Regions from separate parts of the Bradyrhizobium sp. USDA 10063 genome, predicted to be linked through region 1. Evidence: riboswitches for the same ligand, from Rfam matches in the RefSeq annotation. Region 1 holds a riboswitch; each other region holds the start of a gene.
The links. Region 1 has a riboswitch for cobalamin ahead of ACVJGD_RS18855 (TonB-dependent receptor). Riboswitches for the same ligand answer to the same signal wherever they lie in the genome.

Region 1 (7,489 bases):
CTCGGGTTCGCCAGCGCAACTGCGCTCGCTTCCGCGATGATCCCGATCGTCATTGCCGTACTCCAGCATGTGGCAACGCCCGGGATCAATATGGTCGGCATGACCATGCTGCTGCAGTTCGTCGTGAGCTTCGGCTTCATTCTCGTGGTGAATGCGCCGCAGAACATGGTCGCCTATGGAACCGAGACCTTCGAGGCCAGGGATTTCGTTCGCACCGGCCTCGTGCTCACCATCATCGCGCTAGCGCTGGTGATGCTGCTTGGCGCCACCTACTGGCATTGGCTTGGATACGTCTGACGTCAACCGACCTCGCAGGCTGCCAATATGCTTCTCGTCACTTCGGTCTCTCGGCTGCGTGAGTGTCCTGCGCCACTTCCACACGCGCCGACCTGGACGGGAGCATCGGCTCCACGACGTTGAACAGCACGAAATTGGTCACGCGCCCGAGCGCGGTCCGCGGCAGAACGCGCCGGAAGCGCCCGTCCGGGGGCGCGAGGCAGATCGGATTCATCGAGACGCCGTACTTCAATGCCGCTCCGGCAAAGAGGCGCCCCTCCTTGTCGACAACGCTCTGATCGCTCTGCGACTCGACCGCGAGCTTCATGATGTTCTTGATCTCGTCAGGCGAGGTCTTGGCATTGGCTGTGAGCTTGTTCTGCGCGTCGCGGTCGAGCTTGAACTCGGCGGTCGCCTGCAGGATCTTTTGCCCCTGGCACACATAGCCTCCGGCATGGAGATACTGCATGGCGACCTGGCTGCATTGCGGCTTTTCCATCAGCTTGGTGAAGATCAGCCAGTTTGGACCGAGCGGAATTTCCTCGAGCAGAACGTCGTTCAGCGAGGCGTGCACCTTCACCACATAGTTCTTGCCGACGCTCCCATTCAGCATCCAGCCAAGATCGATCTTCACGCCGGTGTTGAAGCGTCCGTTCCGTTCCAGGCTTTCCTGCATCTCCCAGCTCGGCGACGACACGACGGCACCGTCGAGGTCGGCCTTGTCGGCGTGGCAGATCGCCTTGAACTCCTTCACCTCGGCGTCGACATAGTAGAGCGATCCGACTTCCATAAGATTGGAGGGCGGATTGATTGGGACAAAGCTGTATCGGCGCAACGTATCGCCGAGGGGATCCTCGCTCGGTCTGGTCAAGTAATACGCTGCCGACGGAACGGCCACCGTCGCGACCGTTGCGGCGAGCGCAATCATTGTCATGGTACGCATGACTACCTCCTGCCATCATATCCAGGTCGGACGTGCATCGGCGCGGTTATCGGCCGGGGCAGCAAGCACCGCCGCATGCGACGTAGCCCGCGGGACAGGCGAAGACCGGCGTGGCGGTGCAGGTCACCACCAAAATCGTTGCGAGTATTCCAAACGTCCTGATGGCACGCATGACGCTCTCCTCGGCCATACCGGCCCGGCGCATTGCAGCCGGCCACACGCCCCCCATCAGCGTGCGTCTATGCTATCCGGGCACACGGTCTGGTCGTATGAACTAGCTCACACGCGCAGGCTGTGAGCGGGTCAGAGCGGAGAGTCAGGGGGATCGGGCGTTACCAAGGGTCTGGAACAGCGTCCGCTGCCACCAATCGCTTTCGATTTGATCGAGCGTGGCGAGATCGAGCATCGGGCGCAAGGCGCTGCCTCTCGGCAGCACGATCGCATATCTCTCGCTGCTGAAGCTGGTATCGACGACACGAATCGAGGCTGAGAAGTCGTTCCGAACGATCCAGGCCAGGAGCGGCTTGTCGTGGACGAAGGCATCGATGCTGCCGCGGCTCATAGCGGACAGGCCGCTTTGAGCATCTGGAAATGCCCGGAAGGAAAGCTGCTGACGCGTGAGATAGTCGGCTGTCGCAGAGTTCGCCACAGCGCCGACGCGCACGGACCGCAAGTCGTTGAAGCCGTGGACGGCGCCTTGCAGCTCTCTGCGCGTAAGGGTGGAGGTGATGCCGGCGGTGAACACGGCTATCGCGATGACGGAAGCGATCATCCACCCGGTCGCGACGATTCGCCCGGGCAGCGTTGCCGGTGCGTTCGCGGCAGCTCCCGCCTGCGTCATCGCAATGGTCGACCACCAGAAGCTGGAGCCGAGCCCCTTGGCTCCTCCGCCGAAATGTTCCGTTTTCCGGCGTTCGAACAGCCAAATGAGGAAGCCCACCGCCATCGCAAAACAAAGCAGCAGACCGACAGCCTGGAAGAAGCCGAAGGAAAGAAGCGCCCGCCCGATCGAGACCCAGGGACTCTCATTGAGCGGAACCGCGATCCCCAGCCCCGTATTGTAGAAAGGTTGAGTAAAATCGACGCCGCGCGCACGCGAAGCGGTCACAGTTACCGCGGCGACGCCGGCGTCAAAGTCGCCCTTCGCGACGCCATCGAGCAGGTCCTGCACGCTCTGGGTTTCAACCAGACGAAAACGCAGATGCGCTCCATCAGCGATTCTCTTCCAGAGATCGATGCTGATACCGCCCCAGCTCCCATCCGACTGCTTCATCGCGAAAGGCGGGGCTTCCTTGGTCGCCACCACCAACTCTTTGTCGGCGGCTGTGCCTTGCGCGCGGACCGCGCTGCCGCCGAGCGCAAGCATCGCCAGCGATAAAAGACATATCAGGACAGATCGAAGTGACAAAATCACAGGTTCGCCTTGCGAGTGCCGATCTCGCCGTCGAACGTCGGAACCCAAGAAAGATCCGCGCACGAGTCGCAATTCTTATTAGAATGATGGCAATTTCGCGCGCCACGCAGAATAAAATGGCGAAGCCGTAGTCAATGCCGGCCTGCACCTCGGCCATTGCTTACGACCCACCACCGTCTGGCCAGCGTCTCAGCCGGTCTATTTCCAGCCACCACCCGGCAGCCGGCGGTACATATGGCGCACCAAAATCAGTTGGTACGACAAAAGGATGTGGTGTCCTGAACTGCGTTGGTTTTTGAATACGACGAGCCTGCACGCGGGTTCGTGGGGCCTGAGCCAAAGGTCGGCAACGTTCCGCATTGCTTTTGAGGAACTATCGAGGGATGCGTTATCGTCGTCCCCTTGCGCCCAGGGTCAAATGGGTCACCGTTGCCGCGAGATTGACCCCGATCGTGCGCTCGACGGAATGCGGCTGCAGGACGACGCTTCGGCGCGATCCGCCGATCAGGACGTTGGCGCCAAAGCCGGGGCCCAGCGCAACATTGGCGCTGGCCCCCACATAGCTCCCGCGCATGGTGCCGGGACCAATCCGCGAGTTCTTGGCAAGGACAGCCCAGGATAGAACGCCACCTCCGGTGACGCCGAGATCAAAGCCGACACGCCTTACCCGTCCTGCCTAAATGTAGCGTTGCGACGAACCCCGCCGGTAAGACACCCGCTGGCGGTAATGCGCACTGGTCAGCGCAGGCTCATGCGCCTCGCGCATCGCGTATTGCCTGAGCGACTTTCGTCGCCTGCGACACTCGCCCGATTCGCGCGCCAGTGACGATCTTCCTTCGGCGCGTGCTCAAGCGCGGCACCATGCCTTCGTTGGCGGCAGACCCGGCGGAGGGATAGGGAACGAAGTCCGCGGCTCGACGCAGCGCGAGCGCCTTTCGGGCCGCCTCGGCATGGGCGGTCCGAGCTGCCAGGTTGTGAAGACGCCTGAGCTCGCTGTTGACCCGCTTCAGTGCTGCGGCAAAGACCTGCTTGCGTTGTGATGGACGGTCGGCCGTTCCAGGGAAGTTCGCGCCGCGAGCCTGGCCTTTTCCACGCGTCTCTCGCCGCTTTTGTCGGCTGAGCGTTCGCTCCTTGTCGCGCATCTTGCGCAAGCGGGACTGCATGGCCGCAAGATCAGTCGGCTCGACCTCATAGATGGCGGGATGATGCGTGAGGCGGATGGTCTCGTATTCGTCGTGGCTGAGGAGGCTAAGTTCGAACTTGCACGGGACCGACATGTTCTGTTCCTCCGTGTGCCGACAGCGTACCGGACAGGCATCAATGCTCGGCATCTATCCGCAGTAGCTGCTCGATCGACAGGCTACCGCCTCAGGCCACTATTAGCAACCTAAGGTATTTATCAGAGGTTGACGATTCCGGTCGCGGGAATAGCGCAGTGTGTTTCCCCCTGGCCGGCGTTGAACCATGTCAAATGGCTTCGGCGCGGCGAATCAACGAGCCGTTTCTATCCTTTCGCCTGCCTGCAACTTTCTGTGTTCATCATTCAGTTCGCCCCTGCCAGCGATCTGGAGAAATGCTGTTGGGGTCTGAAGGATCGTTATCGATTTGAGTTTTGCTCGGCGTTGTGCTTCTTAGCCGCCGTCATCGGTGCCCTCAAAGGGTGAAACGGGAACGCGGTGCGGGACTCTTCCCAATGCCGCGGCTGCCCCCGCAACTGTAAGCGGATATTTGCGATCCGGATGCCACTGAGCCTGCCAAGCGGGCTTGGGAAGGCGGATCGCGAGACGACCGCGAGCCAGGAGACCGGCCGTTGACGGGTATCAACTCGTTCGACGGTGGGTCGGCGGAAAGGGCATTCATGAGCTTGCGGCGTTTTCTTGCCGTGTGTGCGGCCGTTGCTGCATGCGATCAGACTGGCGCGATGGCTCAATCGCGTCCCGAACAACTCCCTGCGGTGGTCGTCAATCCGGACGCCCGGTCCAAGCCGGCCTCGAGGAACAAGCGAACATCTTCAGCGACTCGTCCTGTGCGTCCGGCGCCGAGTAACGAGGCCCCTCCGCCGACTCCTGAACTCGTCGTAACTCCCGACCGGACACCGGAGCCCGCAAGCCGGACTGGAAGTTCGGTCAGCGTGGTCACGAACCAGATGCTCGCGACCAGCAATCCGACCTCGCTCGTCGACGCGCTGCGGACAGTGCCCGGGCTCGATATCACCGAGAGCGGCGGACCAGGCGCAACGACCAATGTGCGTTTGCGCGGCGCCAATACCGGCCAGACGCTGGTCATGATCGACGGCATCAGGGTCAACGATCCGACCGCCGCCAGCGGCGATTTCGATTTCGCGATGTTCGCCCCGGGCGCGATCGAGCGGATCGAGGTGCTGAAAGGACCGCAGAGCGCGCTCTACGGATCGGACGCGATGGGCGGCGTGGTCAACATCATCACCAAGAGGGGCACCGGCCCGGCGCAACTCGACGTCCGCACCGAGGGCGGAAGCTACGGCACGGCGAGCAGCAGCGCAGCGCTGACCGGAACCTCGGGGCCGTGGTCCTACGCATTCACGGGAAGCGGTCAGCACAGCAACGGCCTTTTCGCGCTATGGCTATCGCATCCCGGCGCTCGAGGCCAAGTATGGGCCCCTCGAGCGCGACGGCTTCGACCGCGTCGGCGGTTCGGCACGCGTCGGCTACGACGCCGGCGAAGGCGTACGCCTGGAGACCGGAATGCTGGCCTCGTTCACGCGGTCCGCCTACGACCAGTCCAGTGGAGCGTTCCCGGACACGCCGTCGAGCGCGACGCGCCTTCTCGAACAGGTCTGGGGACGCGCCTCCTTCGACACGCTCGGCGGCATCCTCACCCATGGCGTGAGCGCGTTCGAGACGCACATCGACCGCTCGTTCGATGATGTCACCTACAAGATCAACAAGCTGCCGCGGAACACCACGTCCATCCTCTCCAATTTCGTCGGCGACAGCACGGGCCTGGAATATCAGGGCAACCTGAAGGTCGGCCCGCTGGGATCGCTCATCGTCGGATCGCGCGTGCAGCACGAAACGGCGAGCACCTCCACCACCAACCTGCTGCCGATCCCAGGAGCCACGACGCCACAGCTCGCGGGGACGCAGGACACGAATTCGGTGTTCGCGCTCTGGCAACTGCCGATCGGCGAGCGGCTCAACGTCACGATCGGCGGCCGGGTCGACAACGTCGTTGACGTCGCGCGGTTCGAGACATGGCGAGCCACCGCGGCCTACACGATCGCGGAGACCGGCACCAAGCTGCATGCGAGCGCCGGGACCGGCGCCAAGGCCCCGACGCTCTATCAGCTCTATGCGCCGACCTACGGCAATCCCGCGCTCAGTCCAGAGGAAAGCTTCGGTTACGACGCCGGCATCGACCAAAGCCTGTTCGGAGGTCGCGTCGTGGTTTCGCTGACCGGATTCGGCAACAGGTTCAGCAACCTGATCGACTTCGTGATCGATCCGGCACATCCACTCGGCCACTATGTGAACATCTCGCGTGCCGAAACCGACGGATTGGAGCTTGGCGTCAATGTCGATATCCTGCCGGGATACCTGCGGTTCAACGCCGCCTTTACCTATCTGCAGGCCAAGGATCTTTCGACCGGATTGACGCTGGCGCGCCGGCCGGAAAACCTGGCGCGATTCTCGTTTCCGATCACACCGATCAAGGACTGGCTGATCGAGCCGCGGGTGCTCGCGGTATCCACGCGCTACAGCGGTTCGAACGAGACGCTGCCGCTCGCCCCTTACGTCCGCGTCGACCTCTACACCGAATACAAGATCGATGAGACCTGGAAGGTGTACTTGCGCGGCGAGAACATTTTCAACGAGCACTATCAGGAAGTGTTCAACTATGGCACCACCGGTCCCGCAGCTTATGTCGGGTTTGATGCTCACTGGTAAAGCGGACGTGATGATTGACGCGCGGGATGCGCTATTTGAACGATTGAAGCGCGCTGGCCAGGCGATCGAGACCATCGTCCGGCGCAAGGCCAAATCGCAGCCATTCGCGCGCCCAGTCGAAGCTACGGCACCAGATGTGGCGTCGGGCCAATTCGGCGTGCAGGGCCGGGGCATCGGGATGGGAGGCAAGGCGAAACAGCGTGGTCCCTCCGACGAGATGAAGGCCGGCCGCTGTCAGGATATTGTCGAGCTCACCAGACTGGCGAGCGAGCTTCGCACGCATCGCATCAGCCCACGATCGGCCCCGCAAGGCGGCGGTGCCGACGTGAAGCGCCGGGCCGGAGGCCGGCCATGGACCGAGCGCCGCGGCGATACGCTCGACGATGTCGCGTCGGCCGACCGCGAAGCCGAGGCGAAGTCCGGCGAGCCCATAGAACTTGCCGAAGGAACGCAGCACGAGGATGGGAAGGTCGGCGCTCATCCCGACAGCGCTGATCGCTGGATCAACGTCGGCAAAGGCCTCATCGATGACCAGCCAGCCACCACGACGGTCGAGCCGCTCGGCAACGTGCCGGAGCACCCCGCCATCCGCGATACGTCCATCCGGATTGTTGGGACTAACGATGACAGCGTGAAGGGCGCGTTCAGGCAACGCGGACAGATCATTCACGGCGATGACCTCTCGGCCTCCGCTGCTCCATGCGGCCGAATGCTCGCCATAGGTCGGAGTGACAATCGCAACCGTTCCGGGACCGGCGAGATACGGGATCCATTGAATGAGGGCCTGCGTGCCGGCGGCGGCCGCGATACCCGCATGGTCGGGCACACCATAGGCTTCGCGCGCGGCGGCGAGCAGGTCCTGCTCGTCGGCACACGATGGCAAGCGCGTCCATGTACTCTCTGGAATGGGATGCGGAATCGTCCACGGCC
Region 2 (7,489 bases), 5.0 Mb from region 1:
CCTCAATGAGAGTCTGACGAAGCGTGACTGCAACGGGTACCGCGTAGCGCGGATGGGGTGACCCACACGCCGTCGACCCAGGTCAAAATGCTCGACATGCTTGGGAAGCGCATCGGAAATGATAAGCGCGACGTCTGCGCCGCACCGGCGTTGATCGTCGCGCAGTTTAACCAGCCAATTATCGCTCCAAGCCTTTGTGCACTTGGATTCCCAAAGGATGATTCCAGCGACCGTCCAGTCGAGCCGTTGACCTGCTGGACGACGTCGGCGCCGAGCTCACCCTTTCCCACAGGTTCGATCAGATCCGCGGGAAACCGCCCGCGAAGAAGCTCTTCGAGCTCCAATTCGAGCACCTCGCCTTGGGATTGCTGCGTCGTCTCCGGCCTCATAGTGCAAGTCGCTGCAACACTGTCCCTAGGATCGCAGCCGCCGCCAGCCTATAACGATGCCGCTGGTCGATACGATCATTCCAATGAGCGACAGGAGCAACACCACAAGGTCCCATGCCGGGCGATGGCGCAGCAGCGGCGGAAAATCGAGACTGTGCGGGGCATTGAACAGCCAGCGATATGCCCGGCGGCTATTGTCGATGCGGCCGAGAATGTCGCCATTGCGCGGATCAATGTAGAACCAGCTCTGAGCCGCGTCGTCGAAGCCCACGCGCAAGGTCGGCAGGAGCCGCTCATTGTGATGCGGATACCAATAATCATCGAACTGCTGGAGGCGCAGGCGCGCGGTCATCGTGGCGTTCGGCAGCAAGCTGCTCGCAGCCGAGAAAATCTCGCCGTCGGAAAGCATCTTCGTGGTGCCATTAGCCGGATCTGCCGCGGTCTGACGGCCGTCGCGGTCGGTGAGCAGCATCAACGGACGACCACCGAGCCAGACAAAGCGAGCTTCGACCGCCCCGCGCGGAGGCGTCGATTGCATGACCGCGACGATCTGTGGCGCGTCGTGCCCGGCATAGCGGACGGCCATGTCCCGGGTCGCGCCTCGCCCTGCAAAATATTCACCCGGATTAAGCGACAGCCAACCGCTGAATATCCACGTCAGGACGAAGATGCCGCCGATCAGCCCCGCAATATGATGCCAGGCCATCCACCCCCGATAAGGCGTGACCGTGCCCCGGGCATAACGCTGGCGCAATCGGACCCGTAGAATGCCGATCCAGAAACCGGTAACCGCCACCACGAGGCAGATTCCTGATATCCAGAGCACCACTTGCCGCCAAGTTGCGCCATCCTGGCGGAGGACCGTGGGATAGATCCAGTGCGGAATCGCGCCTAGCCAATTCCAGATCCGCTCACGTCGCGTGGTGTCGAGCGCCAGTTCGCCGGTCTTTGCCGAGACATAGAGCTCGGTTCCGCGTTCATCTCCGAGCGACACCAGGAGGAGCGGTCGCAAGGCATCATAGCGCGCCGTGACACTCCATTGGTCGCGTTCGATTGTACCGATCAGTTTTGGATGCACGGCGTTCGGATGATGACGGGTGATCGCCAGTGCGTGTTCGGGCGTAATGCTCTCGATCGGATGACCGTCCGTTGCCGATATGGTTTTGTGCGCGCCATTCCAGTCGAGCAATCGATAGACGGGGATGTCGTTCAGCATGACGAGGCGAAGATCGCGCGGGTAGTTCGCAACCCCGGCGATGGCCATGGCGCGATCTGGCGCCACGAGCACGCGGTCCCAGGCGATTGGCGGCAGCGCCGCCCAGCGCTCGCGATTGGTCAACTGCGGGAACGCTACGTACATCATGACGATGCCCGAGACGAACCACATCGCAAACAGCAGGCAGGTCGCGATGCCGATCCAGCGATGGGTGATGTAAAGCCACCGCCGTCCTCTCCGGAGCAAGGCGCGGCGCATCATCAAAACTTCACGTTGATGCACACTTCTGCCGTGCGCGGCATGCCGAGCAGCCACTGCCCGGCATAAGGCGACGACGTGGCGTAGACGGTGTCGAAGAGATTGTAGATGCGAAGCGCGACCGTGGTTTGCTCGTCAGGCTTCCAGCGTAGTCCGCCGTTGACCACGGTGTAGGCGGGGCGAAGCTGCGTATTGGCGTTATCGGAAAAGGTTTGTCCCACAATCTGCACACCACCATAGACGGACCAGTTCGCCGCGAAGTCCCAGGTCAACCAGACGTTCGATACTTGCTGCGGCGCGTTCAGCGGAACGTTGCCGGCGTGGCTGACGAGTTTGCCGCCTACCACCTGGCTGAAGTTGTCGTACCTGGCCCGCAGCACCGCGAGATTGGCATCGACGCGCCAGCCGCCATCCAGCGCCAGGCCGATCGATGCTTCGATCCCGCGCGAGGATTGCTGGCCGATTTGCAACGCCAGTCCGGCAGGATTGCTGGGATCCGGGACCAGCAGGTTGTTCTTGACGATCTGGTATCCTGCGAGCGTCCACTCGCCGCGACCGCCCCAGAACGACTGCTTGACTCCAACCTCTCTTTGCTTGCCGGTGGCAAGCTGGAAGGTTTTCTGCGTGGCCGACAGCGAGATAAGATTGGTGACCGGATCGACGGCTGTCGCATACTGTCCGTAAAATGCAAGGTTCGAGATCGGGGTGTAGACCACGCCGGTTCGCCAGCTCGTACCCGACAGCGAGATATCGAAACTGTTCGCTGGGGTCCTGTAATCGGTGCGGTCGACATCCGGCCGATCGAACCTGATACCGCTAACAACGGACAGCTGATCGGTCAGCGACAGCCGGTCCTCGGCAAACAACGCGTATTGATTGACGATTGCGTTGTAGCCGGGCGTGGTTCGCGTCGTGGTGGCCGCAAACAACCCCATGTTGACGGCATAGGGGCTGACCGAAGACGCGCCGCCATAGGGCGAATTGTTGGTGTGGGTAAAATCCACCCGGTTGATGTCGAAACCCGCAACGAACTCATTGCCGAAGCCCAGCAGATGGCCACGAAACGTCGCGTCCATCCGGTTGCCCACTTGAGCCTGGTCGTGGAAGATCTCGATGTAGCTGGTTCGGTTGATCAACAGTGTCGCAGGATTCCAGGCATAACTCTCGACATCACGCCAATGCCGACGGCTGGTCAGGTAGTAGAGTGTGTTCTGAACCTTGATGCCGTCCGTCACGTCCCACTCGGTCTTGAACTGGCTCCAGTTATCCTGATAGCGGATCGCACTGTCGAGCACGTTGTAGTTCTTGAACCGCAACGCGCCGTCGATCGCGCCGTTGATCAGCGGTGTGCCGAAATAGCGCGAGGGGCTTCGATTGCCGTAGTCGTTCGAGAGTGTGAAAGCGAGGTTTTCGGCGGCCTCGACCCGCACCGCGGCGGAGATCGCCAGATTCGATGTCTCGTCGCGATCGACCCAACCGTTCGACATGTTGCCGACGGCATTGACGCGATAGGATACGGTCGGATTGATCGGTCCGCCGCTATCCACCGCGATGCGTCGCGTCGTATTGGTGTCGAGCGACATCTCGGCATCGTTGTAGGGCGTCGTGACGGGTTTTTTGGGGATCACATTGATGATCCCGCCGATCGCGCCTTCTCCGTACAGAACGGAGGCTGGCCCGCGCATGACCTCGATGCGATCCGCCGACCACGTATCGAATGGAAAGGTCGCGGTTCCGGCACCAACATAGAGGCGAGTGCCGTCATAAAGCGTCATCACCGAATTGCTTCCAGTGAAGCCGCGTGTGCTGAACGAGAGGCCGCCATTGCCGGGGGCCGGGCTCGCGCTAAAACCCACGGCGTTCTGGGTGACCGCGTCCGTGACATTATGCTGGCCGCGTTCTGCGATGGTCTGCGACGTGATCGTTTCGACGCTGGCGGGCGTCTGCAGCGGAGTGAGGTTGAGGCGGCTGCCACTCGCGTTCTGCTTGTTCAGGTTCAGCGTTGGAAATGACGTATCGGATGTTGCGATCGAGGGCGTGGGGCTTCGCGTCGCTGCGGTTCGGCTCGACTGAGTCCGCGCTGTCGAAGTCGAACGCTCACGATCAAGGCGCTTGGGTTTGGTTGGAGGCGTTTGGGGCTGGGTAACGCTTACCGGAGGCAAGACATGGGGCGAATCAGACTGCTGGGCCTTTGCCGAACAAGACTCGAGCAGCAGAACCGGTAGGAAATATCTGAAAGCGAGTTGGGCAGCACGACGCTGCCTTGGGATAGTAACGATAGAGAGCACGAGCGGCCTCGGTATGACGTCAGTGGCACGTCACCGCAAATGAGGTCTCGCTCGAACGTGCCTGGCACGACGGACGAAAACAATGTCTATACTCCCCGACCGACATTTTCGCGTGTGACCACGGCTGACGGCAGGTCTCCTGGCTTGCGGGTCCCAACCCTTCGTCGCCTTCCCAGGACCGAGGCTCCCAGTGGCGCATGACGAAAGATTCGCCGCTCACAGTTGCGGGGGCAGCCGCGGCATAGGGGAGAAGTCCCGCACCGCGTTCCCTTTTGATCCCCGTCAAGGGGAACCGTCACACGTGTTCTAGGGGGTTGTCTAAGCCGAAGTCAATCCTATCGTTGCCGCCTTGAACGGAGCGGATAAGCCAATTGAAGGCAGAGGGGCTGCGTACTTCGACGACAGGCTCATTCGAAGGGACATCTCGAAGGATAGCGGCGGCCACCCGCGGCAGAAGATGCTCGACCGAATCCCATAATACACCCCGTGCACCCTACCGCAAGTTACTGCAACGGCGGATATGTCGCGATCTTACGCTCGCCCTGCCAAAGTTCGGCTGTGCAATCATGCGCGAGTTGCTGAGCCCGCTCCTTGGCCGTGTCCTCGTCCGCACAAACAAGATCAATCCGGCTAACAATGTAACCGTCAGGCCCCATCAGATAAGCCCTGTACTCTTCCATCGAAGTCGCCCCGTGTCGCTCGGCTGACGGCCAGCATGTCATCCGTAGAACGGCTCCAAATTGTTTGTCATCGGAGCGTGAGGCTATATCGTTCTCTTTTTTGTTCTTCCTTAACCCTTGCGGCGATAGCAATGCGGCGCTCGTAGTCCTGGGCCAAATCCAAAAGACGCCGCTTGATGAAGGGATCGGCCTTCTGACGACCTAGCTGTCGGCAGAATTCGCCGGAGGAAAGTTCGGCGCGTGTCTTTTTTCCGTGTTCGAGATAGGCATCGCCTATGACGATTGTTCGAATGGGAATGTCTTCGACCTTGGGGGTGGCCTTTGCTACCGTCATACTATCCATATCGAGCGCGACATCGCTGATTGATGGATTGTGCTCTTTCAGCGCAACTAATCCGGATGAGCGGCAAGCTTCCAGCTCCGGTTGAGCCAAGGCAGCGCCAAACCAAAGTTGCAGGAACAAGGCTGCGACGAAAGACAAGCGAAACGACATGATTCATCCACTGCAGCTTACGGGGATAGTTCCCTAGCCACCACCTGAGGCCAACGGAACCTTCCCAACATGCAAGAGGCGGCCGCCCTAGAAAGGCTATCGGCGCCTTTCGATCAAGACGCCTAACAAACGGCGATCGCCAAAGCTTGCTCGCTCAAGGCCCTCCCTAACTTGATTTCGACGGCGCTCGCGCCAGAGATCAAACCAACAGCCCGCGCGCATCCAGCCAAAAGCGTCTTCGGGTGCTCCTCCAAGGTTGGTGTGGATGCAGGCAACCAAGGATCGGTGGAGATGTTCCTCGATGATAATGCCTGGCTACCGAACCATATGTTAAAAAGTCTACCTTGGGATGCTCCGAAGATTGGATTTCCATCTCACCGGTCTGCCCAAGCACAAAAAAGAGACGGCAGCCGACGGAACGACGAGGCACAGTGGGTTCGGATAGCGGAGACGGAATCTCGAGAGCGGGACACGCCGGTCGGTGGCCGCACAATGTAACGCCCGTGCCGCCCCTGTCCAATTTGGTGCCATGACGCCTAAGGCTGCCGTTCGCAGCCATTCGCTCGCGAGGTCTGAGCTTGGCTGTCGCGCCATAATTGCGCGTGTCGCCCCCCGGTCGCTGTCGTCCTCTCAGTCTGGCATTGGAGTTGCAACTCCAGTTCTATGCTGCTCTTTCATTTCAAACTCGTGGACGGCTACATTGTGAGCCACCACGGCGTGCACGATCTGCCAGACGAGACATCTGCGCAGATCGAGGCGATCAAACTGGCGCGCTCCCTATGGGAAACGCGGCCGGTATGAACTGCCTCGGCACATGGGTTGTGCTTAACAAATAGCCGATCGCGCCACACGGGTAGGGTGGAACGACCCGGTAGGGACCGGATCCACCGGGTCGTTTGTGCTCAAGGTTGTCGTGCCGCCGCGACCAGGTCCGGTGCGAGGCCGCGGCTTAGGCGCGTTGTACCGAGCCGCCACTCTGCAACGCATCAGGAGCTTGATTCGCCGGATATCAGTCGGTCGTTGTCGTCTCGGGCACAGTCACCGGTGCGATGATCTCGGCAGACCGCACACCCAGAGCTTCTGGAAGGCGATTAGCCCTTTGCAGGCTTACTTCCTTGGTGATGGCGGAGATCGAGTTACCGATGCGGCCGACTATCTGGCTCAGCTCCGACTCCGACAAGCGAAGTCTCTTCTTCAGCAGGCGAACCTGGACGCGATCAGACAAATCGAGTTTGTTGCGGATAGGTGACGGCTTTTCACGGCGGTGCATGAGCGGCTCCTCCTTTTCCCGTAACCAGTGGGCGTTGTCTGAAGTTCCTCGCGACGCTACCAATCCTGTCGAAATGCTCCAGATGGGATTGCCATTGTCATGGGGCTGCCAATCGTCGGGATGTGGACGGCCCGAGTCGCCCTGTCCCAGCATCTCTCTTGGAACGAATGACCACACCTCCGGTTGGCCGAATGTGAGCCGTAGGAGGACAGCCATGGATTGGAATCGTGTTGAGGGCAACTGGAAGGAAATGAAAGGCAAGGTCAAGGAGCAGTGGGGCAAGCTGACAGACGATGATCTCGACGTCATCGCCGGCAAGCAGGACCAACTCGAAGGCCGTTTGCAGCAGCGCTATGGCTACGCGAAGGACCAGGCAAGAAAAGAGATCAATGATTGGTACGGCCGTCAGACGTGGTGACGTGCGGAGAAAAGCCCCGCTATGGCGGGGCTTTTTTCTGAGACTATTCGAGCGTTAAATGGGCAGATTGTCAGTCATGCCGGGCGGCAGCTCGCCCTGATTTTCTCGTTCGGCGAGGAGTTCTTTTTCGGCCTGGTACCAAAAACGATGCGTTTGGCCTGCGGGTTCGCCGGCTGCCCGCCAAAGCCGATAAGCGCGATTGCGGATTTCCTGCTCCGGGAGGTCATTCATGGGTTTCCGCCAGTCGTTAGAGGGCAGTTTTAGCCGACAGGTTCTCATGCGCAGGCGACCAAGCGGACCATCAGGTTAAGTTGCTCGGACCGGTCAGGCCGCCGGTTCTAGCGGCTGCCCGGGGGGCTTCGACGATCTCTTCAGTCACAACATGAAACCTTACCAGTTGGGTAGGACCGAAGGAGGTTGAAATCGCGACGTCGGCGGCATCCCGCCCGCGGCCGGTGGCGATCCGTCCAACGCGCG
Region 3 (7,489 bases), 930 kb from region 1:
ACGCGACCGCACGATTGCCGTCGAGCCCACCAAAATAGGTTGCCAGCATGATCCTGATGCTCGGCACCGCTTTGGCGATTTCGGAATAGGCGCGACGTAGGGCCTGCTGAGCGGCGGCGTCCAGATCAAGCACGAGACAGGGCTCGTCGATCTGCACCCATTCCGCACCGCGGGCGGCGAGTTCGCGCAATATTTCGATGTAGACCGGCAAGAGCCTGTCGAGCAGCGACAGCGTGTCGAAATGCGGATCCTTGGACTTGGCCAGTTTCAGGAACGTGACCGGGCCGACCAGCACGGGACGCGTCTGATAACCCAGCGCCTTCGCCTCCTCATACTCTTCGATCGGCTTGCGCGAGGCGAGCGCAAAATACTGGTTCTTGCGAAGCTCCGGCACCATGTAGTGATAGTTGGTGTCGAACCATTTCGTCATCTCGAGTGCGGCCACGCCGTGTGCGTGATGGGCATGTCCGCAGTCGCCAGCGTCGCCCTCTACGCCGCGCGCCATCGCGAAATAGGTCGCAAGCGGCACAGCACCGCCGGTCCAGCCGTAACTTTTTGGGATCGCGCCGACCATTGCGCAGGTGTCGAGCACCTGATCGTAGAACGAAAAATCGTTCGACGGGATCACGGTGATGCCGAGCTTCTTCTGCCGCGCCCAGTTGGCTGCGCGCAGCCCGACGCCGGTTTCGATCAGCGTCTTTTCGTCTATCGCGCCGGACCAGAAGCGTTCCAGCGCGAATTTCAGTTCACGGCGCGGACCGATCCGCGGCGTGCCGAGGGACGCAACAGCAAGTGAAGTGGGAGACATTGGCTTAACCCCATGAGTTGGGGGCAAAGGCCGTAGTGACACGTCTGGATTCCCTGAGCGATGGGCGCACGGAATCGCAACCGCACCACCGGGACACCCCGCCCGAGGACGTGTACGTTGTCGAGGCAGGTCTCCTGGCTCGCGGGTCGTCACTGCGGTCCGGCCTTCCCGAAGCCTTGCAGGCTTCAGTGGCAGTTGTGGACCGCGGCTCGCCGCTTACAGTTGCGGGGGCAGCTCCGGCTTCACACCGGCTTCCCTCTTAGCTCCGGAAAGATCTCTCCGAAGAACCACGACGCGTTCACTTACCGGCAAGATCGCGCGAACGTCAACTCGGCTGACATCACGTGCGCGTGGAGCCCGTTGTTCACAGCGCCAGCGGGGGGAGCCGAAATTTTTGCGCTTCGCCGATACGCGCCATTGACACCATTGTCCAAATCGCACCAGATGTAGCTGTCACGGTCCATCATGACGCAAGGAATGGTGGCTAAGAGGGAATCCGGTGATCGCGTATCGCTCGCGAGAATCCGGCGCTGCCCCCGCAACTGTAAGCAGTGAGTTGCTTCCGGCTTAGACGTCACTGATGCGGCATCGCATTGGGAAGACGGGGAGTAACGCCGACCTGCGAGCCAGGAGACCTGCCGTGACAGCAAAATAACGTCCACGGGCGGGGTGTCCCGGCGGTCGCTTGCAGGCTCATGCCGGTCCGCCGCCGGCATCATCACGCAGCGTCGCTCCTGGCATCCGGCCCCAGCAACATCACGGGGTTCGCAAGATGTCACTCTCTCTCGATCGCGAAGCAACAGTCGCGCCTCTCATTAACCTGCGGCCCGAATCGATCGCGGCGCCGGAAGCACAACTTCCGATGCAGGTGATCCGTCGCAACGGCATGGTGTCGCAATTCGATGCCGGCAAGATCTCGGTGGCAATGACCAAGGCCTTCCTTGCGGTCGAAGGTCATACGGCGGCTGCGTCGCGGCGCGTTCACGAAGCGGTCGAGGCGTTGACGGCCGAGGTGGTCGGCGCGCTGTCGCGCCGGATGAGCGAAGGCCGCACCTTTCATATCGAAGACATCCAGGACCAGGTCGAACTGGCGCTGATGCGCAGCGGCCATCACAAGGTCGCGCGCGCCTATGTGCTCTATCGCGAGGAACGCGCGCGGCAGCGCGCCGAGCAGCAGGCGGCGAAATCGGCAAAGGCCGCGGCCGGCCCCGTCATCCATGTGACGCTCGCGGACGGCAGCAAGGTGCCGCTCGATCATGCGCGGCTGGCGATGATTGTCGGCGAGGCCTGCGCCGGACTCGACGGTGTCGAGGCCGCGCCGGTGGTCGCTGAAATCCAGCGCAATCTCTATGACGGCATCAGCCAGGATGAACTGGCGCTCGCCAGCGTGATGGCGGCGCGCACGCTGGTCGAGCAGGAGCCGAACTACGCCTATGTCAGCGCGCGCCTGCTGCTCGACAAGCTCCGCACCGAAGTGCTGTCCGTCGTGCAGGGCGCACCAACCACTGCGTCGCAGGCGGACATGGCGATCCGCTATGGCGAATACTTCCCGGCCTATGTCAAGGTGGGCATCCGCGCCGAATTGCTCGATCCCGAGCTCGGCCGCTTCGACCTCAACAAGCTCGCCGCGGCGCTGAAGCCGGAGCGCGATCTGACGTTCCAGTTCTTGGGGCTGCAGACGCTCTATGATCGCTATTTCCTGCATGCCCGCGGCAACCGGATCGAATTGCCGCAAGCCTTCTTCATGCGTGTCGCCATGGGGCTGGCACTCCGCGAGATCGACCGCGAGGCGCGCGCGATCGAGTTCTACAATCTCCTGTCCTCCTTCGACTTCATGGCGTCGACGCCGACGCTGTTCAATTCCGGCACGCTGCGCCCGCAATTGTCGTCGTGCTTCCTCACCACCGTTCCTGACGATCTCGACGGCATCTTCAAGTCGATCAAGGACAATGCACTGCTTGCCAAATATTCCGGCGGCCTCGGCAATGACTGGACGCGGGTGCGGGGGTTAGGCGCGCATATCAAGGGCACCAATGGCGAGAGCCAGGGCGTGGTGCCGTTCCTCAAAGTGGCCAACGACACCGCGATTGCGGTCAACCAGGGCGGAAAACGCAAGGGCGCGGTCTGCGCCTATCTCGAGACCTGGCACATCGACATCGAGGAGTTTTTGGACCTGCGCAAGAACACCGGCGACGATCGCCGCCGCACCCATGACATGAACACCGCGAACTGGGTGCCCGATCTCTTCATGCAGCGCGTCGAGGCCGACGGCGAATGGACGCTGTTCTCGCCGGACGAGACGCCCGATCTGCACGATCTCTACGGCAAGGCCTTTGCCGAGCGTTACGCGTCCTATGAAGAGAAGGCCGCGCGCGGCGAGATCCGCGTATCCAAGAAGATCCGCGCGGTCGATCTCTGGCGCAAGATGCTGACCATGCTGTTCGAGACCGGCCATCCCTGGATCACCTTCAAGGACCCCTGCAATTTGCGCTCACCGCAGCGCCATGCCGGCGTGATCCATTCCTCCAATCTCTGCACCGAGATCACGCTCAACACTTCGGATGAGGAAACCGCTGTCTGCAATCTCGGCTCGATCAACCTGCTCAACCATGTCGGTGAGCGCGGGCTCGACTCTGTCAGGCTGAGTCGGACGATCGCGACCGCGATGCGGATGCTCGACAATGTCGTCGACATCAACTTCTACACCATCCCCGAGGCGCGGCGCTCCAACCTGCGGCATCGGCCGGTCGGCCTCGGCCTGATGGGATTCCAGGATGCGCTGCATGTGCTGCGGATCCCGCTCGCTTCGGATGCGGCCGTTGCCTTCGCCGACACCGGCATGGAGGCGATCGCCTATCACGCGATCTCGGCCTCCGTCGATCTCGCCGCCGAGCGCGGGCGCTACCCGTCGTTCGAGGGATCGCTGTGGAGCCAGGGCATCCTGCCGATCGATTCGATCGAGCTGCTCGCAGAAGCACGCGGTGAAGTCGCGATGGACCGCTCGCGCACGCTGGATTGGGACGGCTTGCGCGAGCGCGTCAAGACGGTCGGCATGCGCAATTCCAACGTGATGGCGATCGCGCCGACGGCAACCATCTCCAACATCTGCGGCGTGGCGCAGTCGATCGAGCCCGCCTATCAGAACCTCTATGTCAAATCCAACATGTCCGGCGACTTCACCGTCGTGAACGCCTTCCTGGTGCGCGACCTCAAGGCGCGCGGGTTGTGGGACGAGGTGATGGTCAGCGACCTCAAATATTTCGATGGCAGCCTAGGTGCGATCGACCGTATCCCCGATGATCTAAAGGCGCTCTATGCGACCGCGTTCGAGATCGACAGCGCCTGGCTGATCGAAGCGGCGGCGCGGCGGCAGAAATGGATCGACCAGTCGCAGTCGCTCAACCTCTATATCGCCAACCCCTCCGGCAAGAAGCTCGATGCGCTGTATCGCCTGGCCTGGCAGCGCGGCCTGAAGACGACCTATTACCTGCGCTCGCGCAGCGCCACCCATGTCGAGAAGTCGACGCTGAAGGGCACCGACGGCAAGCTCAACGCCGTCAGCGTAGCCCCCGCGATGTCCAGCGCACCGGATTTGTCCGGCGCGATCGCGTGCTCGATCGACAACCCCGAATGCGAAGCCTGCCAGTGAGCAGCGGAATAAGGAGTAACGCCATGCTCGACTGGTCAGAGCCCACAAAGCCCGCGCGTCACGTGGCCATTCCCGTCATGAACCCCGCCACAGCCAGCAACCAGACCGGCTTAGGTGCGATCGATCGCCACGGCGGCCGTGTCTCGGTCGACGACAAGCGGATGATCAACTGCCGCGCCGACGTCAATCAATTGCTGCCGCTGAAATACAAATGGGCCTGGGAGAAATATCTCGCCGCCTGCAACAATCATTGGATGCCGACGGAGGTGTCGATGCAGGCCGACATCGCGCTGTGGAAATCGCGCGATGGTCTGACCGAGGACGAGCGGCGTGCGATCAAGCGCAATCTCGGCTTCTTCGCGGCTTCCGAAAGCCTGGTCGCCAACAACATCGTGCTCGCGATCTACCGCCATCTGACCAATCCGGAATGCCGGCAATATCTGCTGCGTCAGGCATTCGAGGAGGCCGTGCACACCCACACCTTCCAGTACATCGTCGAGAGCTTGGGCCTTGATGAGGGAGAGCTGTTCAACATGTACCGTGAGGTGCCCTCGATATCAGACAAGGCGGCCTGGGCGCTGAAGCATACGCAGCATCTCGACGATCCCGATTTCAGGACCGGGACGCCGGAAGCCGACCAGGCGTTCCTGCGCGACCTCGTCGCCTTCTACGTCATCTTCGAAGGCATGTGGTTCTACACTGGTTTTGCGCAGATCCTCTCGCTCGGCCGCCGCAACAAGATGGTCGGGATCGCCGAGCAGTATCAGTACATCCTGCGCGATGAATCCATCCACCTGAACTTCGGCATCGACGTCATTAACCAGATCCGAATCGAGGATCCGCATCTTTGGACGAAGTCGTTCCAGGAGGAGATTCGCGAGATGGTGCGAAGGGCGGCCGAGCTCGAAGCAGCCTATGGGCGGGACACCATGCCGCGCGGATTCCTGGGATTGAACGCGGCGCTTTGCGAGACCTACATGCACTTCATCGCGAACCGTCGTTGCGCCCAGCTCGGGCTCGCGTCGGTCTTCGATGAGACCGACAATCCCTTTCCCTGGATGTCTGAGGCGATGGACTTGAAGAAGGAGAAGAATTTCTTCGAGACCCGCGTGATCGAATACCAGAACGGCGGTGCGTTAAGCTGGGAGTAACCACAGTCCCGGCAGCCACGGCTGAACCGGGACCCCTTCCTTTTGCGCATTCCAGCCGTCGCAAATCCGTCTTGCCAGACGCCCTGAATAGGTGTTCAGCTTTTGCAGCGATCCGCGCTCGATCGCCCAAAACAGTGAAGTCTCGTTCGGCCGATGGCAAGCCGACGAGGGCCTGGGGACGGGAACTGCGCCATGGTCTATCGGCGAACCCATCAAGTGGTGAAACGGCTGGCCGCCCGGCGCAGCGCCATTCTGGCAGCGGCGCGGGAGGCGGCGGCGGACGGCGGCATGGCGGCGGTGCAGATCGCGCCGGTCGCGGTCCGCGCCCATGTCGCGGCCGGCACCGTCTACCGCTATTTCCCGTCCAAGGCCGACCTGATCTCCGAATTGATCGCCGAGGTCTCGCGCGATGAGCTCGCTGCGATCCGCCGGGCGGCCGATGCCGCACCGGGGCCGTCCTCGGCGCTGGCCGCCGCGGTCACTACGGTTGCCGTCCATGTGCTGTCGCAGCGCAAGCTCGCCTGGGGCATCCTGGCCGAGCCTGTCGATGTCGACGTCACCGCCTCGCGGCTTGCCAGCCGGCGCGAGATTGCCGGCGAGATCGCCACCCGAATCGATGCCGCGGTGCGCGCCGGCCACTTGCCGGCGCAAGACACCGCGCTCGCCGCCACGGCGCTGCTCGGCGCGCTGCATGAGTCGCTGGTCGGCCCGCTCGCGCCCGACAATCTCGACGATCCCGCCAAGCTGCGCGACGCCGTGCAAACGGTGACGCTGCTCGCCTTGCGCGCCGTCGGCGTCATGGACGCCCGCGCCCGCGGCCTCGTGGTGCAAGCGACCACGCCCGCAAAGGCGCTGGTGGGAGCGTAGGCGACACAGGCGTAGGGTGGGCAAAGCGAAGCGTGCCCACCATCAACATTCTGCTCGCAATGGTGGGCACGCTTCGCTTTGCCCACCCTACGGGTCTTCTGCGTCGTACGAACCCGCCTCACTTCTCCAAGTCGCTTTGGGGTGCGACGGAGGCGATGCGGACCATGTTGGTGGTGCCGGGGATGCCGAGCGGGACGCCGGCGACGACGATCACGCGCTGGCCGGCGCGCGCAAAGCCATCCCTGAAGGCGATGGAGTTGGCGCGGTCGACCATGTCGTCCTGGTCGCGCGCGTCCTCGGCGACCACGCAGTGCACGCCCCACACGACCGAGAGTTTGCGGCCTGTCGCCAGATTCGGCGTGATCGCAACGACCGGTACCTTGGGACGTTCGCGCGCGACGCGGATCGCGGTCGAGCCCGACGAGGTCCAGCAGATGATTGCCGAGAGGTCGAGCGTCTCGGCGATCTGGCGCGCGGCATCCGCGATCGCATCGCCGACCGTCTGCTCCGGCTCGGCGCGCTGCGCGGTGAGCACGCCGCGATAGGTCGGGTCGCGCTCCACTTCCTCGCCGATGCGGTTCATGGTGGTGACCGCTTCCACCGGATATTTGCCGGCGGCGGATTCCGCCGACAGCATGATCGCATCCGCGCCTTCATAGACGGCGGTGGCGACGTCGGAGACCTCGGCGCGGGTCGGCACCGGCGCCTGGATCATCGATTCCAGCATCTGGGTTGCGACCACCACCGGCTTGCCAGCACGGCGCGCCATCCGCGTCATCTGCTTCTGCAGGCTCGGCACGCGCTCCAGCGGCAGTTCGACGCCGAGATCGCCGCGCGCGACCATCAGCGCATCGGACGCATCGATGATGTCGGCCAGCCGGTCGATCGCCTGCGGCTTCTCGATCTTCGCCATCACGGCGGCGCGGCCGCGGATCATCCTTTTGGCCTCGTGGACATCCTCGGCGCGCTGCACGAAGGACAGCGCGATCCAGTCGACACCCGTCGTCAGCGCGG
Region 4 (7,489 bases), 2.9 Mb from region 1:
TCCAATTCCTTCGTCAGCACGTCCAGCGCGTCGGCGAGCATCACGCCGCCGCAGACGGTGAGACGTTCGGACAGCACGATGCGCCTCGCGGGCGGATAGAAATGCTCCAGCGCCGGATGCAGCAGGAAGGCGCGGCCGTCGTCTTCGGCGCGGTCGCCGGCCTCCGACACCAGGATGAAGTCCGGCTTCAATTGCACGATCGCTTCCAGCGGGGCGTAGCCGCCGGCGGCGAGGCCGAGGTCGCCGGCCGGATTGAGCAGACCGGCCTCGGTCAGGAGCGACGACACCAGGCTGTCGCTGCCGGACACCCAGCCGCGGCGCGCCAGCGGCAGCACGCGATAGTGCTTGCCGGTTGCGGCCCGCCGCGCGCGGGCGACCGCGGCGTCGAGCCTGGTGATCGCGGCCTCGGCACGATCCGGATGCTGCACGATCTCGCCCATCTCGCGGATCTGGTCCTTCACCTCGTCCAGTGTGCGCGGCACGGTGAACTCGACGAGATGAAGGCCGTTTGCTTTGAGTAACTCGCGCGTTGCGCGCTTGTCGAACAGGCTGGCGACGACGATGTCCGGCTTCAGCACCAGCACGTCCTCGGCGCCGCCTGACAGGATCGGGAAACGGCGCGCCTTGTCGGCGGCGAAGGATTGCCAGGCGTCGCGGGAGAACCGGCTGAGGCCCAGGATCTGCTGGGGATCGGCGAGCGAGAGCAGCAATTGATCGCTGCAGACATTCATCGAGACGATGCGCGGCGGGCTTGCCGCAAGCGCGACAGTGGTGGACAAGGCGAACGCTGCGACGAATGCAGCGAGCCGCCGCATCAGATCTCCGCCCACGGCACGATCACCGTCTCGCGCTGATATTCGGCGCGGAAGGCGCTGATGCGGAACACATCGGCCATGACCGCTTCCGACAGCGCGTCTGCCGGCACGCCCTGCGATGCGAGGCGGCCCTGCGACAGCACCAGCGCATGGTCGGCGAAGCGCGCAGCAAGGCCAAGGTCGTGCGTCACCACGATCACCAGCACGCCCTTGTCGGCGGCGGCGCGCAAACCCTTCATGACGTCGATCTGGTGGCGCGGATCGAGCGAGGCGGTCGGCTCGTCCGCCAGGATGATCGGCGCCTCCACCGCGAACACGCGCGCCAGCGCGACGCGGCTGCGCTCGCCGCCGGACAGTTCGGTGACGCGCCGCGCGGCGAACTCCATGACGTCGGCGGCCTGCATCGCCCGTGTCACCGCCTCAATATCGCGCGGGGACAGCCGGGCCGGATCGGTCGCGCCATGCGGATAGCGGCCGAGCGCGACGATGTCGCGCGCCGGCAGCGGCCAGTGCACCATGTGCCCTTGCGGAAGATAGCCGAAGCGCTTCGCCCGTTCGCGCAGCGACAGCGCGGCGAGCCCCTCGCCACCCACCTTGATGACGCCATCGGAGGGAATGAGGCCGGCGAGCGCGCGCAGCAGCGTGGTCTTGCCGGCGCCGTTCGGACCAACGAGGGCGACGAGATGGCCTGAAGCGAGTTGCAGCGACACATCGCTGAGCACGCGGCGGCCGGCGAGCGCGACATTGAGATGTTCTGCGACAAGCGCCGTCATGCGACGCCTCCGCCGAGCGCGCGGCGCTCGCGCACGATCAGATAGAGGAAGAACGGCACGCCGATGATCGAGGTCAGGACGCCGACCTTGATGTCCGAGGTCGACGGGATGATGCGCACCGCGATATCGGCCGCGAGCAACAGCGCCGCGCCCGCGAGCGCGCTCGGCACCAACAGCCGCGCCGGGTCGTGGCCGATCACGGGCCGCATCAGATGCGGCGCGACCAGACCGATGAAGCCGATTGTGCCGGTGACCGCCACCGCGCCGCCGACGCCGAGCGCGACACCCGCGATCACGAACAGCCGCAGGCGGGCGACGTCGACGCCGAGGCTTTGCGCGGTCTCTTCGCCAAGCGTGAGCGCGCGGAAGGCGCTGGCTTGCGAAAGCAGGATGGCGCTACCTGCTACGATGAAGGGCAGCGCCATCGCGACATGCTGGAAGCTGCGATCCTCCAGCGAGCCGAGCAGCCAGAATGCGATCTCGAGCACCAGGAACGGATTGCTGGCGAGGTTCATCACCAGCGCGGTCGCAGCGCCCGCCAGGCTCGAGATCGCAAGCCCGGCGAGGATCAGGATCAACAGTCCGGCATTGCGGCCAGCGATCGCAAGCAGCACGAATACCGAGCCGAAGGCGGCGATGATGGCGGCAACCGGCAGCGCATAGGAGCGGACATCAGCCAATCCCAGCGCGATCACCAGCACCGCGCCGAACGCCGCCGATTGCGGCGCGCCGAACAGCGAGGGCGAAGCCAGCGGGTTGCGCAACAAACCCTGCAGCGCCGCGCCTGACAGCCCGAGGATGGCGCCGATCGCGAATGCCAGGATGGTGCGCGGCAGGCGGATCTCGCGCACGATCACCTGCGATACATCGCTGCCGCCGCCGAACAACGCCTCGATCACCGTCAGCGGCGACAGCCGCACCGGACCGGTGCCGAGTGAGATCAGCATCAGCAGGGCAACCAGCGCGATCATCGCAACCGTCGCCCCCAACCGTCGCCGCGCGGCAAGACCGGCCGCTATCGTGAAATCCTGTACACTCATCGCGCCCTGCTTCTTGCAGCGAATTGGGTGGCAGACAAGCGACACCAGAACAAAAAAGCGTATCGGAGACAGGGCGCCGCAGTTTCGCCGGGATTGACTCAGGTGCCGCCAAAATCCTAGATGGCTCCGACGGTTCCTATCGGGATCAAAAGGGAATGCGGTACCGGGAAACTTCCCTCAAGCCGCGGCTGCCCCCGCAACTGTATGCGGTGAATCCTTCGTCTTATGCCACTGGGCGTCTCGGTCCTGGGAAGGCGACGAAGGGTAACGACCCGCGAGCCAGGAGACCTGCCGTCATACGTGGTCACACGCGACGATGTCGGTCGGGGAGTACAGGCATTAGCTTCACCTGAAGCGCGAAACGCGATGGTGAGCCTTGGTTCGCTGTGACGTGCCACTGACGTCATACCGAGGTCTCACCGATGTTTTCCGTTATTGCAGCCACCAGGCGACGCCGGGCGCTTCTGCTCGCGTCGAGCATGCTGGCGCCCGCTTTGCACGTTTCCGCCGCGCAGGCACAGCAGGCGCCCTCCGAGCAATTGCCGCCGGTCGAAGTCAGCGCGCCGGTCGACCAGAACCGCACCCGCGCCAGGCCTGCGTCCGACGGAACACCGGGGCCGCGTCGGCCCGCGCCAGGCGAGGTGCCTAGCAACGCGCGGCCGGCCGGCGGCGCGGGCTCGGGCGGCGCCGCCGCGACCGGAGCGGCATCCGGCGGCGGCGGCCCGCAGTTCGCGGGCATCGTCGGGACGTCCTCGACCGTGATCACCGCCGATGACATCGCGCATTCGCCGTCGCACACGCTGCCGGAGATCATCGCGCAGGTGCCCGGCGTCCAGCTTCAATCGCTCTATGGCGGCGTCAACGGCGCCAAGAGCTCGGTCGACCTGCGCGGCTTCGGCGCCTTCGCCACCGCCAACACGCTGTTCCTGCTCAACGGGCGGCGGCTCAACGATATCGACATGGCGCAGGTCGATCTCTCCACCATTCCACTCGATTCGATCCAGCGCATCGAGATCATCCGCGGCAACAGCGGCGCGGTGCTCTACGGCGACAACGCGATCGGCGGCGTGATCAACATCGTCACCAAGACCGGCGTCGGCGGCCCGCCGGCTTCGATCCGCGGCGAGGCCGGCTACGGCTCCTTCAACCAGCGCATGGCCGCGATCTCGACCGCGATGAATTCCGGGCCATGGTCGGCCTCGTTCTATGGCAACGGCATCAAGTCCGACGGCTACCGGGTGAACAATGCGCTCGACCAGCGCAACGGCGTCGGCAATCTCAACTACACGACGCCGGACCTGAAAGCATTCCTGACCGTGACCGGCGACGACCAGAAGCTGGGCTTTCCCGGCGGCCGGCTGGTCGATCCTTCGATCGGCGTCAACGAACTGGTCACCAATCGCAGGGGCACCAGCACGCCGTTCGACCATGGCAACCAGCAGGGCGCAAGCGCCACGGCCGGCTTCACCAAGACCCTTCTGAACGGCGTCGACCTGATCGTCGATGGCGGCTACCGCCAGAAGGATACGCAAAGCGCATTCTTCGGTGCCTCGCCGCTGCCGAGCTTCGCGTCAACTTACAATGACGCCGCGCTGCAGACCTGGTCGATCACGCCGCGGCTGAGCGTCAACAATTCGATCTTCGGGATTCCCTCGTCGATCCTGACCGGTATCGACTATTACGATGCGACGTTCCACCAGCAGCGCGGTGCGTTCCAGGGCGTGCCGCCGATCCATACCTACGACCTGTCGCAGCAGTCGCTCGCCGGTTATTGGATGCACACGGTCGGCCTGCTGCCGACGACCGATTTCTCCTATGGTGCGCGGGTGCAGAACACCTGGCTCAGCGCACGCGACCGCTACGATCCGAACGCGCCGTTCGCCTTTGACGCGCAGGCGACGCCGCTCGACCAGAGCGAGACCAACTATGCGCTGCATGTCGGCGTCGAGCACCGCATCACCGACGTGTTCTCAGTGTTCGCCCGTGCCGCGCACGCCTTCCGCACGCCTGATGTCGACGAGCGGGTGTCGACGGGACCTGCGTTCGATCCGTTGACCGGCCTTTCCCTGCCGCAGAATTTCCAGTTGAAAACCCAGACTTCGCATGACGTCGAAGCCGGCTTCCGCGTCAGGACCAACCGCTTCCAGGTGCAGACCAGCATCTACAACATGGACCTCGAGAACGAGATCCATTTCAATCCGGTGCTGTTCTTCAACGTCAACCTCGATCCGACCCGGCGCTATGGCGCCGAGACGCAGGCCTCGCTGCGCGTCAGCGATACCGTGTCGCTGCGCGGCGGCATGGCCTATACGCGGGCCGTCTTCCGCGAGGGACAGTTCGCCGGCAACGACGTGCCGCTGGTGTCGCGCACGACAGGCAATCTCGGCGTGACCTGGAATATCTGGCAGAACTATCTCGTGCTCGATGCCACCCTGCGCGCCTGGAGTTCGCGCGTCATGGATAATGACCAGGCCAATACGCAAACCCGTATTCCGGGCGATGCGACGATCGACCTCAAGCTGAGCGGCGCCTATGAGCATTTCTTCTGGTCGGTCAGCGTGAACAACGTGCTGAACGCGCTCTACTACGACTACGCGATCGCCTCCAACTTCACGCCCGGCCGCTTCAGCGCCTATCCGCTGCCGGGCCGGACCTTCCTGGTGAAGGCCGGCGCGACGTTCTGAAGCGCCTCGCCGGTCCGCGGCCTGCGCGCGGGCTGGCTTGTTCCGCCGCAATCAGCCACTATGTCGTGGTGGCGGGAGATTGCCATGGGCGGGATCTGGAAGAAGGGAAAACGTCCGAAGCAGGAGGGCGGCAAGCCGAAGCCGCCGCCTCCCCCTGCGCCTCATGACGAGGACGACGACTACGAGGACGGCGACATCGCAACGCCGAAGCGCGACCGCTACGGCCCGGATGATGAGCCGTTGTGAGGCGCAAGGACAACGCCCCGTCGTCCCGGGCTTGACCCGGGACCCATAACCACAGGCCTTTGTCGTGTGCATTGCTGTAACTGCTTGCTCGCGCCACAACAACCGCCTGTGGTTATGGGTCCCGTCTTTCGACGGGACGACGCCGGTGCGCGGTTTCGGAGAGTGAGTGCTTTGCCACCCTACGGCGGCTGATGCAGACCCGCAAAATCCTCGCGCTCGATCTTGCGGATGCTCTTCAGGTCGAGCAGATGCGCGCCGAAACCGCCGCGGGCGACCGTCCTTGCCAGTTTCGGCGAGACCAGCGTCAGGCCGGCCGTCATCGCCAGCGGCACGGCGCTGAGCCAGTCGAGCTGCACGGGCGTCAATTCCTCGGTGCTGGCGTTGTAGGGCCCTGAGGTCTTCAACAGATCGCCGCACTCAACCAGAATGTCGCGCCTGGTGCCGCCGCGGGAGGCGTGGCCGAGCAGCGCCTGCATCGCCAGGTGCGTCCGCACGCCGGTGCGGCTTTCGGGCAAGGGCTGTGGCGTCTCGCCGAGCGAAACCCGCAGCAGCAGATCGACCAGATCGGTGCCGGCGCGGAAAGCGTTGAGCGGCTCCACCAGGCGCGGATTGCAGTCGATCAGGAGCGGCACGGGGCTGTCGATCGGCATGATCGCGTCGACCGACAGCGCGCCATGCCAGGCCAGCGTTTCTCCGATTCTCTCCAGATAGGCGCGCACCTGCGGACGGCTGACGCTCTCCTTGATCGCCTCGCCGCCGCCGACGCCGGGCGCGATCTGCCGGTAGGCGTGGAAGCCGACCAGTTTCCCAAAGCAAAACACCGATTGCGCCTTCTCCGTGGTGCCGGTGACGAGATCCTGCACCAGAAGCTGGTCGGCGAACGTGTCGGTCGCGCCGAGCTCGTAGAGCGCAATGTTGAAATCAGCCTCATCCCGCACGAACCAGATGCCGCGGCTCGCGGTGCCGACCGAGGTCTTGATCACGGAGGGGAAGCGGATGGCATCGCGCAGCTCGCTCTCCGACGTCACGATCCGCGTCGGCGGCTGCGGCAGGCCCAATTGGTCGAGCAGGCGGCTGAAGCCGGCCTTGCTGTGCACCAGGCGATAGCTGTCGAACCGCGGCAGCGCCAGCCCGACGCGGCCCTTCAGCCGCGCCTCGGCGCGCGCGAACAGAAAACCCTGTTCATGCGTCGGCAGCAGCACGTCGAAAGGCGTCTGCTTCAGGAGCCGCTCGATGAAACTGAGGAATCCCTCAGGGTCGTGGCGCAATCCCGGACAGCGATGGAATTTCCGCACGAAGCGTGAATAGCGCGACAGGCACCAGGGTGAGGGATCGCAGACTTCGACATGGTGGCCGGCAAGGCCGAGGATCGTGATCGCCTCGCGCGCCGAGGTGCTCGCCCCCTCGGGGATCAGGATGCGCAGCTTTCTTGCCGGATCGGTCATGCCGGATCATTGCTGCAATGCAAGTGCTTGTCTTGCCGCTTTAATGCCGCATGTCGCTCGGACGCGGTATGCCGGGGCAGCCATGCAGCGGCCTTCATGGACAAATAACGCCCAGCCGATATTTTCCCGGCAAGCCTTGCCGGGCGTCACAAATTTGATGGGCTTCTCACTGATATGGCTGATGTTCTCGCCGCACCGCAGCAATTGAAGACCGACAGCGCGCTGCGCACGCTGACGGGGATCTCGATCGCGCATTGGGTCAGCCATTTCCATCTCTTCGTGCTGCCGATGCTGTTCCCGTTCCTGAAGGAGCAGCTCGGCGTCGGCTATATCGAGCTCGGCTTCGCGCTGACCGCCTTCGCGCTGGTCTCCGGCCTGACCCAGGCGCCGATCGGCTATCTTGCCGACCATATCGGCGCGCGAAAAATCCTCCTGATCGGGCTTTGCCTGGGCGGCTTTGCCCTGATCGGGCTCGGCACGCATTTG

Region 2: it holds a riboswitch for cobalamin, as region 1 does, so the genes downstream of both, ACVJGD_RS41855 (TonB-dependent receptor) here and ACVJGD_RS18855 (TonB-dependent receptor) in region 1, are expected to answer to the same signal.
Region 3: it holds a riboswitch for cobalamin, as region 1 does, so the genes downstream of both, ACVJGD_RS23060 (ribonucleoside-diphosphate reductase subunit alpha) here and ACVJGD_RS18855 (TonB-dependent receptor) in region 1, are expected to answer to the same signal.
Region 4: it holds a riboswitch for cobalamin, as region 1 does, so the genes downstream of both, ACVJGD_RS32150 (TonB-dependent receptor) here and ACVJGD_RS18855 (TonB-dependent receptor) in region 1, are expected to answer to the same signal.

Annotation. Positions count from the first base shown of each region.
Region 1 is NZ_JBSSGP010000002.1:3,506,380-3,513,868, forward strand. Features, by position in the region: gene ACVJGD_RS18830 (DASS family sodium-coupled anion symporter) at 1-297, shown strand, start outside; gene ACVJGD_RS18835 (hypothetical protein) at 335-1,219, opposite strand; gene ACVJGD_RS18840 (transporter substrate-binding domain-containing protein) at 1,536-2,633, opposite strand; partial or broken gene ACVJGD_RS18845 (DUF992 domain-containing protein) at 3,022-3,294, opposite strand; gene ACVJGD_RS18850 (hypothetical protein) at 3,383-3,910, opposite strand; cobalamin riboswitch at 4,262-4,459, shown strand; partial or broken gene ACVJGD_RS18855 (TonB-dependent receptor) at 4,555-5,052, shown strand; gene ACVJGD_RS18860 (TonB-dependent receptor) at 5,357-6,559, shown strand; gene cobD (threonine-phosphate decarboxylase CobD) at 6,591-7,489, opposite strand, start outside.
Region 2 is NZ_JBSSGP010000002.1:8,512,762-8,520,250, forward strand. Features, by position in the region: partial or broken gene ACVJGD_RS41845 (DUF2130 domain-containing protein) at 1-374, opposite strand, end outside; gene ACVJGD_RS41850 (PepSY domain-containing protein) at 415-1,863, opposite strand; gene ACVJGD_RS41855 (TonB-dependent receptor) at 1,866-4,025, opposite strand; cobalamin riboswitch at 4,264-4,463, opposite strand; gene ACVJGD_RS41860 (hypothetical protein) at 4,899-5,324, opposite strand; gene ACVJGD_RS41865 (DUF6894 family protein) at 5,988-6,125, shown strand; gene ACVJGD_RS41870 (DUF3606 domain-containing protein) at 6,334-6,594, opposite strand; gene ACVJGD_RS41875 (CsbD family protein) at 6,809-7,012, shown strand; gene ACVJGD_RS41880 (DUF2934 domain-containing protein) at 7,067-7,243, opposite strand; partial or broken gene ACVJGD_RS41885 (hypothetical protein) at 7,314-7,489, opposite strand, start outside.
Region 3 is NZ_JBSSGP010000002.1:4,436,766-4,444,254, reverse strand. Features, by position in the region: gene metE (5-methyltetrahydropteroyltriglutamate--homocysteine S-methyltransferase) at 1-808, opposite strand, end outside; cobalamin riboswitch at 916-1,115, opposite strand; cobalamin riboswitch at 1,248-1,465, shown strand; gene ACVJGD_RS23060 (ribonucleoside-diphosphate reductase subunit alpha) at 1,581-4,457, shown strand; gene ACVJGD_RS23055 (ribonucleotide-diphosphate reductase subunit beta) at 4,481-5,608, shown strand; gene ACVJGD_RS23050 (TetR/AcrR family transcriptional regulator) at 5,801-6,475, shown strand; gene pyk (pyruvate kinase) at 6,594-7,489, opposite strand, start outside.
Region 4 is NZ_JBSSGP010000002.1:6,371,683-6,379,171, reverse strand. Features, by position in the region: gene ACVJGD_RS32165 (ABC transporter substrate-binding protein) at 1-815, opposite strand, end outside; gene ACVJGD_RS32160 (ABC transporter ATP-binding protein) at 815-1,588, opposite strand; gene ACVJGD_RS32155 (FecCD family ABC transporter permease) at 1,585-2,559, opposite strand; cobalamin riboswitch at 2,742-2,938, shown strand; gene ACVJGD_RS32150 (TonB-dependent receptor) at 3,051-5,312, shown strand; gene ACVJGD_RS32145 (hypothetical protein) at 5,397-5,558, shown strand; gene ACVJGD_RS32140 (hypothetical protein) at 5,738-7,003, opposite strand; gene ACVJGD_RS32135 (MFS transporter) at 7,178-7,489, shown strand, end outside.